Linked DNA regions of Alloalcanivorax dieselolei B5. Each later gene encodes a partner of the first gene's protein in a complex. Links are inferred from orthologs where the notes say so. Each region holds a gene or a part of one and is shown on either strand. Other genes may lie near its edges.

Region 1 (4,262 bases):
GCCCGGGCCGGCGCCCTGCTCCCCTATCGGGTCAAGTCAGGACGCCCCCGGAAACATATATCCTTGCCGCTTCCCGTGCCCGCCCACCCAATCAGAAACGCTCGTTGCGCCCGGTTACCGTGAAAAAATGGCCTCCGATGCGCGATCGGAACGCTGATGACAGACTCATGTCGGCCGCGGCAGGCCAACGGCGACGCGCAGCGACCATTCGCCGTCAAGATAAGACCGCCCGCCCCGCCCGACCATGATGACGTCGCGAGAACTCCCACCGGAGCGCGACGCTGCAGCATGACCTCCCGGGCCGCGTCAATGCCCGGCAGGTTGCCGACAACCTAAACAGGCGGACTGCAGCCAGGCTGAAGACAGAGAACCGGTATACAGACAAACCAAAGTTTACCCGGTCCGGCGCCAAGCAAATCCGAGCGCCGGGCACAGCGTGAAGCACAACCACGGGGCATGACATCCCCGACGCAACACCAACGGAACGACTTCCTAAATCCGGAGGAGAAAGAGTAGCGAACAGGCAGAATCATCATCGTCGTCTCCGCGCCTCAAAGCGCCGTAAACACGTGACGTTAATGCCTTTGCGGCTTTTCCTCGTTCAGGGTCAGGGTCTGATACCGGCACCAAGCCGGCCCGCTGCATGCCGCCACGAAACAACGTGGTAGCATAATGAAACGTATGTTGATCAACGCCGCCCATCCCGAAGAGGTTCGGGTGGCCCTGGTGGACGGCCAGCGTCTTTATGACCTGGATATCGAGCACCGCTCCCGCGAGCAGAAAAAAGCCAATATCTACAAAGGCAAGATCACTCGCATTGAACCCTCTCTTGAAGCCGCTTTCGTGGACTTCGGCGCCGAACGCCATGGTTTTCTGCCGCTGAAGGAAATTTCCCGTCAGTACTTCACCAAGGATCCCAAGGACATCCAGGGTCGCATCAATATAAAGGATGTGATCAAGGAAGGTCAGGAAGTGATCATCCAGGTGGACAAGGAAGAGCGCGGCAACAAAGGCGCCGCCCTGACCACCTTCATCAGCCTGGCCGGCCGTTACCTGGTGCTGATGCCCAACAATCCGCGCGCCGGCGGCATTTCCCGCCGTATCGAGGGCGAGGAACGCCAGCAGCTCAAGGAAGCCCTGGCCAGCCTCAAGCTGCCCGATGAAATGGGCGTGATCGTGCGTACCGCCGGTCTCGGCCGTGGCGCCGAGGAACTGCAGTGGGACCTGGATTACCTGCTCAAATTGTGGGACTCCATTTCCGAAGCATCGCAGTCCCGCAAGGCCCCGTTCCTGATCTATCAGGAATCCAATGTCATCATCCGCGCCATCCGCGACTACCTGCGCAAGGACATCGGCGAGGTGCTAATCGACTCCGAGAAGGTGTTCGAGGAAGCCCAGGCCTTCGTCCAGCAGGTGATGGCCGACTACAAGCACAAGATCAAGCTGTATAACGAGGAGATCCCGCTGTTCTCCCGTTTCCAGATCGAATCCCAGATCGAGACCGCGTTCGAACGGGAAGTGAAACTGCCTTCCGGCGGCTCCATCGTTATCGATCCCACCGAAGCGCTGGTGTCCATCGACATCAACTCCTCCCGTGCCACCAAGGGCGCGGACATCGAGGAAACCGCCCTGCAAACCAACCTGGAAGCCGCCGACGAGATCGCCCGGCAACTGCGGTTGCGGGATATCGGCGGCCTGATCGTGGTGGACTTCATCGATATGGGGCCAGCCCGCAACCAGCGCGAAGTGGAAAACCGCATGCGCGACGCCCTGGAAGCGGACCGTGCCCGCATCCAGCTGGGCCGTATTTCACGCTTCGGTCTGCTGGAACTGTCCCGTCAGCGGCTGCGCCCCAGCCTCGGCGAGACCTCCAGCATCGTTTGCCCGCGCTGTAATGGCCAGGGCCATATCCGTGACGTGAAGTCCCTGGCGCTGAGCATCCTGCGCCTGATCGAAGAAGAGGTGATGAAGGAGCGCACCGGCGAAATCCAGGCCCAGGTACCGGTGGCCGTGGGCACCTTCCTGCTCAACGAAAAACGCCCCGTGCTGCGCGATATCGAAACCGCGCACAACGCCCGGGTGGTGGTGATCCCCAACCCGAACCTGGAAACGCCCCACTTCCTGGTCGAACGGATCCGCGACGATCAAGTCAAATCGCAGACCAGCCACGAGCTGGAACTGGTGGACAACAGCGCCGAGGAGCCCGTCACCAATACCCAGGAAGCCCCGGCGAAACCCCAGGAGCCGGCGGTCAAGCTGATCACTCCGGACACCGCTCCGCCAACGCCCAAGGCGCAGCCGGCCGCCGCGGCCCCTGCACCCGCGGCCGCACCGGCGGCGGCCGAAAGCGCTCCCGGCCTGTTCGCCCGACTGCTGGGCTGGTTCGCTGCCGTGTTCGGTGGCGGTGCCGGGCAGGAACAGAAACAGCAATCCAAGGGCGGCCAGAAAGACGGACGCCGCCAGCAGGAGCGCGCTCCGCAAAACCGTGACCAGCGCGACAACCGCGACAAAGAGCGCGGCCGCCGTCAGCCGGAGCGGGGCAACAACCGCAATAATCGCAACCGGCGGGATGACTCGGAGCAGCAGGACGATAACCGTCGTGGTAACCGTGGCAACCAGAATCGCAACCGCAACAAGGCGGAGGGTCGCGACGGTGACAACGCCGGCGGCGGCAATAACCGCCGCGGTCGCAACCGTGGCGGCGACCGCTCCTCGGACAACAAAAGCACGGACAACAAGTCCAGCGACGCCAAGTCCAGCGATACCAAGGCCACTGATGCCAAGGCGAATGAAAGCCAGGGCCGTCAGGAACGCCGTGGCGAAGGCCCCAAAGCCAACCGCCGCCAGGAAGCCAAGGATGATCGTCCGCTGCGCGAACGCGAACGACCGCGCAAGAGCCAGGACGACCGCAAGGCCCCGCAGCAGGACGCTCAGCAGCAGCGCAAGGAAGAGCCTCGCAACGACGGCAACAAGGCCGCCGCGCAACGGGACAACGGCCAGCGCCGCAATGATCAGCGCCAGCAAAACGCCGGCCGTGGCGAGTCCCAAGCGGACGACAAGCAGGATGCCGGTAACGGCGGCGCTCCGGTTCAACCACCGTTGATGACCAGTGAGGACAATACGCCGGGACGCGATCAGGAACGCGGCGACAGCCGTCCGCCCAAGGCCAAGCTGGTGCCAGCCCAGGAAGGGGCCCACGAAGGCGGCGAAGGCAATGCGCAAGCCGAGCAGGCACCGGCCCAGGCCAATCCGGCTCAGGCCAAACCTGTCCAGGATGGCGATGCCAGCAAAGACGCTCCGGCGGAGCAACAAAAGGACAGCTCCCGGCAGCAACACGACAAGCCGGTAAGCAAGCCGCAACAGCCGGAACAGGAAACCAAGCAGGAAGCGCCGAAGCCCGCCGCCGAAGCGCCGGCCCGGGACGAGAACCCGGCGGCCGCAGCCGAAGCGGAAGAGCAGTCAGTACCGCGTGCCGGCAACGATCCGCGCCAGCGTAACCGCCAGGCCGCGGCCCAGGCCCAGGCCGAGACCAAGCCGCAAGCGTCCGAGCCGGAACACACCAACGACGGCCCGGCCACGCAACCGGAACCCGTTACCAAACCGGTAGTGGAAAAACCGGCGGCGCCGGCGGCGGAAGAACCGCAACCGGCGGTTGAGCCAGCCCCTGCTCCAGTCAAGGCCGCGGAGAAAGCGCCGGAAAAAGCCGAGGACAGCAAGCCGGTCCCGGCCGAGCCGCCGAAACCGGCAGCGCCGACGGTTGAACCGGAAACGGAACAGAAAGCCGAGCCGAAAGCGGAACCGACGGCCGCAACGTCCCCCACGGACGACGCCAAGCCGGAAGTTGACAGCAAACCGGCGGAAGCGGCAAAGCCGTCGGTCAGCGCGGAACAGCCGGCACCGGCGAGCGACGCCCAAGGCACCGGCTCCGAAGCCGCGCCTCAAGCGCCGGCCGCCGCTCCGCAGGGCCGGGCCAGCAATGACCCGCGCCTGCGCCGTCGTCAGCAACAGCAGCAGGCGGCCGCCGCGGCGGACAGCACCAAGGACGCCGACACCGGCGCCTGATGTCCTGATCCTTCAGGCATGAAAAAGCCCTCGCCGGGTTACCGGCGAGGGCTTTTTTTATTTCACCATGACTCCAGCACCGAACTTCGCTGGACTACGCCGCAGCCCGATACAGCAGGTTTATCAATAACTTAGGCGGATTCATCATATGCCGGTGCTTTCTGAAACTTGACCCGGCTTCCACCCGCTTGGCTCCCAAC
Region 2 (3,209 bases), 1.2 Mb from region 1 along the record:
GATTTTCCCCTCTGGCCACCGCGGCCCTGGTAGGCAGCGCGGCGGCACTCGGAGACGCCGGCTCACCGGCCTCGGATTCAACGCTGGGCCCCACAGCGGGGCTCAACGCCGACGGCCAGCATGACCATATCCGGGACACCGTGATGCCAACCTTTGTGTTCTATAACCTGCCATTACTGGTGGCGGGCTGGACCGCCGCCATGGTGTTGTAGCCGGCGGATCAGCCCTGCACCATTTGGTCAGGCATTAAAAAAGTTCATCGCGGTTTGACGGGATTTGGCATTGCCCTCCATCAGGGACAGCGGGATGGAGAGGGCATCCTCTCCCCTCTCCGGAAAGGTCCGTCGTCGTTGGAGTCCGGAACGCGGCGGTTCACTCGAAGCGGGTCTGCACGGAGGCCTTCCGGGCCCCGATGGAGACTCTCATTCCCGTCATTCCGCGATGAACCATTAAAAAGGCCCGCATCCGCGGGCCTTTTTAATTTCGACTGAACTCCCGAAAGAGTGCGATTAAGCGCAATCAGCCTTCTTTCGCTTCCTTCATGGACAGCTTGATGCGGCCACGCTGGTCCACATCCAGCACTTTCACCCGGATCACATCCCCTTCCTTCACGTAATCGGAGACCTTCTCCACACGTTCTTCGGCGATCTGGGAAATGTGCAGAAGCCCTTCGGTACCGGGCATGATGCGCACGAAAGCACCGAAATCCACCACACGGGTCACTTCGCCTTCGTAGATTTTGTCCACTTCGGCCTCGGCGGTGATTTCCTCGATGCGGCGCTGCGCTTCCAGGGCCGCTTCGCGGGTCTCGCCGTAGATCTTGATGCTGCCGTCGTCCTCGATGTCGATGGTACAGCTGGTTTCCTCGGTCAGAGCCCGGATCACCGCGCCACCTTTACCGATCACATCGCGGATTTTCTCCGAATTGATCTTCATGGTGAGCAGGGTCGGCGCATTGTCGGAAACCTCGTCACGGGACACGGAGATCGCCTTGGCCATTTCGCCGAGGATATGCAGTCGGCCGCGCTGAGCTTGCTCCAGCGCTTTCTCCATGATCTCTTCGGTGATGCCCTCGATCTTGATATCCATCTGCAGCGCGGTCACGCCGCGCTCGGTCCCGGCCACTTTGAAGTCCATGTCACCCAGGTGGTCCTCGTCACCGAGGATGTCGGACAACACCGCGAAACGGCCGTCCTCTTCCTTCACCAGGCCCATGGCGATACCGGCCACCGGGGCGCTCAGAGGCACACCAGCGTCCATCAGCGCCATGGAGGTGCCACACACACTGGCCATGGAGGAGGAGCCGTTGGACTCGGTGATCTCGGAGACCACCCGGATGGTGTAAGGGAAATCCTTCTCGTTCGGCACCACCGCTTCCACACCGCGACGGGCGAGACGGCCGTGACCGATCTCACGGCGCTTGGGAGAGCCGATCATGCCGGTTTCGCCCACGCAGTACGGGGGGAAGTTGTACTGCAGCATGAAGTGGTCCTGACGGGAACCTTCCAGAGCGTCGATGAACTGGGCATCACGCATACCACCCAGGGTGGCGGTAACGATGGCCTGGGTCTCACCACGGGTAAACAGGGCGGAACCATGGGTTTTGTTGAGAAAACCGACTTTACAGTCAATCGCGCGAACCTGATCCAGGGCGCGACCGTCGATACGTGATTTACCGGACAATACCCCTTCACGCACCACGTTCTTCTCGATCTTGCCGAACAGGCTTTTCACTTCGCCGGCTTCCGGGCTGTTCTCGTCGTCAGTGACGAACTCGGCCACGCAAGCGTCACGCAGCTCACCCACCTTGGTGTAGCGCGCCTGCTTTTCGGTGATGGTGTACGCCTCGGCCAGGGCGCCTTCGTACTTGGCTTTGATCGCGGCTTTCAGCTCGGCGTTTTCCGCCGGCGCCTGCCACTCCCAAGCCGGGGCGCCCACTTCCTGGGCAAATGCCTTGATGCCCTGGATAACGGTTTGCATTTCCTGGTGGCCGTAAAGCACGGCGCCCAGCATCTGGTCCTCGCTCAGCTCCTGGGCTTCGGACTCCACCATCAGCACGGCCGGCTCGGTACCCGCCACCACCAAGTTGAGCAGGGAATCTTCCAGCTCGGAGTAGCTGGGGTTGAGCAGGTACATACCGTCCTTGAAGCCCACCCGGGCGGCGCCGATCGGGCCGTTGAACGGAATACCGGAAATGGCCAGAGCGGCGGAAGTGCCGATCATGGCGGCGATGTCCGGATCCTGGTTCTTGTTGGAGGACATGACGGTGGCAACGATCTGCACTTCGTTCATGAAACCGTTGGGGAACAGCGGCCGGATCGGGCGATCGATCAGGCGGCAGGTGAGGGTCTCCTTCTCGCTGGGACGACCTTCACGCTTGAGAAATCCACCGGGAATACGGCCGGTGGAATAGGTTTTTTCCTGGTAGTTCACGGTCAACGGGAAAAAGCCCTTACCGGGATCCGCTTCTTTCTTGCCTACCACGGTCACCAGGACCTGGGTGTCACCGATGGTGACCATAACGGCGGCGGTGGCCTGACGGGCGATTTGCCCGGTTTCCAGCACCACGGTATCCGCGCCGTATTGAATCTCTTTGCGCACTATATTGAACATATCTCTCGTCTCTTCTCTTCACTCTTCCATCAGTCTTTGCCAGGGCATCATAACCCTGGCTCCGTGGGCGCCATAGCCTTCATTCACCATGGATCGTCCCGGCATTCATCACTGCTTTTTCGGTACGCCAAAAACAACAGAAGCCCGGCATGGCCGAGCTTCCGTCGTGAATCGAACATGACCAGGGCTTAGCGACGCAGCCCCAGACGCTCGATCAACTGCAGGTAGCGGCTACGATCCTTGCCAGCCAGGTAATCCAGCAGCTTACGGCGCTGGTTAACCATGCGGATCAGACCACGACGGCTGTGGTGGTCCTTGTTGTGGGCCTTGAAGTGACCCTGCAGCTGGTTGATGTTCTCGGTCAGCAGGGCAACCTGCACTTCCGGGGAACCAGAGTCCCCTTCCTTACGACCGAATTCCTTCAGGATTTCCGCTTTCTTTTCGACGCTCAAAGCCATTTCATACACTCCAATATGCAATATTGGTCACGGTCAGCCATGCATATTTATAGCTGCCGTCCTGCTTGCGCGACCCGCTCGGGTCACTCCGATACCAGACGACGAGGCGCTATTCGCCCATCCTCCAGTACTTCTCCG

What was found.
Region 2: the proteins of rne (region 1) and pnp are in contact, whole or in part, in a cryo-EM structure (PDB 9QH0), measured with the Escherichia coli proteins. The link is inferred for Alloalcanivorax dieselolei B5 from one-to-one orthologs.

The regions. Positions count from the first base shown.
Region 1 is NC_018691.1:3,043,757-3,048,018, forward strand. Bases 273-4,262 are described here. They hold rne (ribonuclease E), read left to right. Parts: upstream 273-672; coding sequence 673-4,062; downstream 4,063-4,262. UniProt on the Escherichia coli protein: Endoribonuclease that plays a central role in RNA processing and decay. Required for the maturation of 5S and 16S rRNAs and the majority of tRNAs. Also involved in the degradation of most mRNAs.
Region 2 is NC_018691.1:4,273,701-4,276,909, forward strand. Bases 67-3,003 are described here. They hold pnp (polyribonucleotide nucleotidyltransferase), read right to left. Parts: upstream 2,614-3,003; coding sequence 520-2,613; downstream 67-519. Other genes in these bases: B5T_RS19115 (Na+/H+ antiporter family protein), read left to right, coding at 67-212; rpsO (30S ribosomal protein S15), read right to left, coding at 2,802-3,003. In the rest of the region: more of B5T_RS19115, read left to right, coding at 1-66; more of rpsO, read right to left, coding at 3,004-3,071; tRNA pseudouridine(55) synthase TruB, read right to left, coding at 3,155-3,209. UniProt on the Escherichia coli protein: Involved in mRNA degradation. Catalyzes the phosphorolysis of single-stranded polyribonucleotides processively in the 3'- to 5'-direction. Also involved, along with RNase II, in tRNA processing.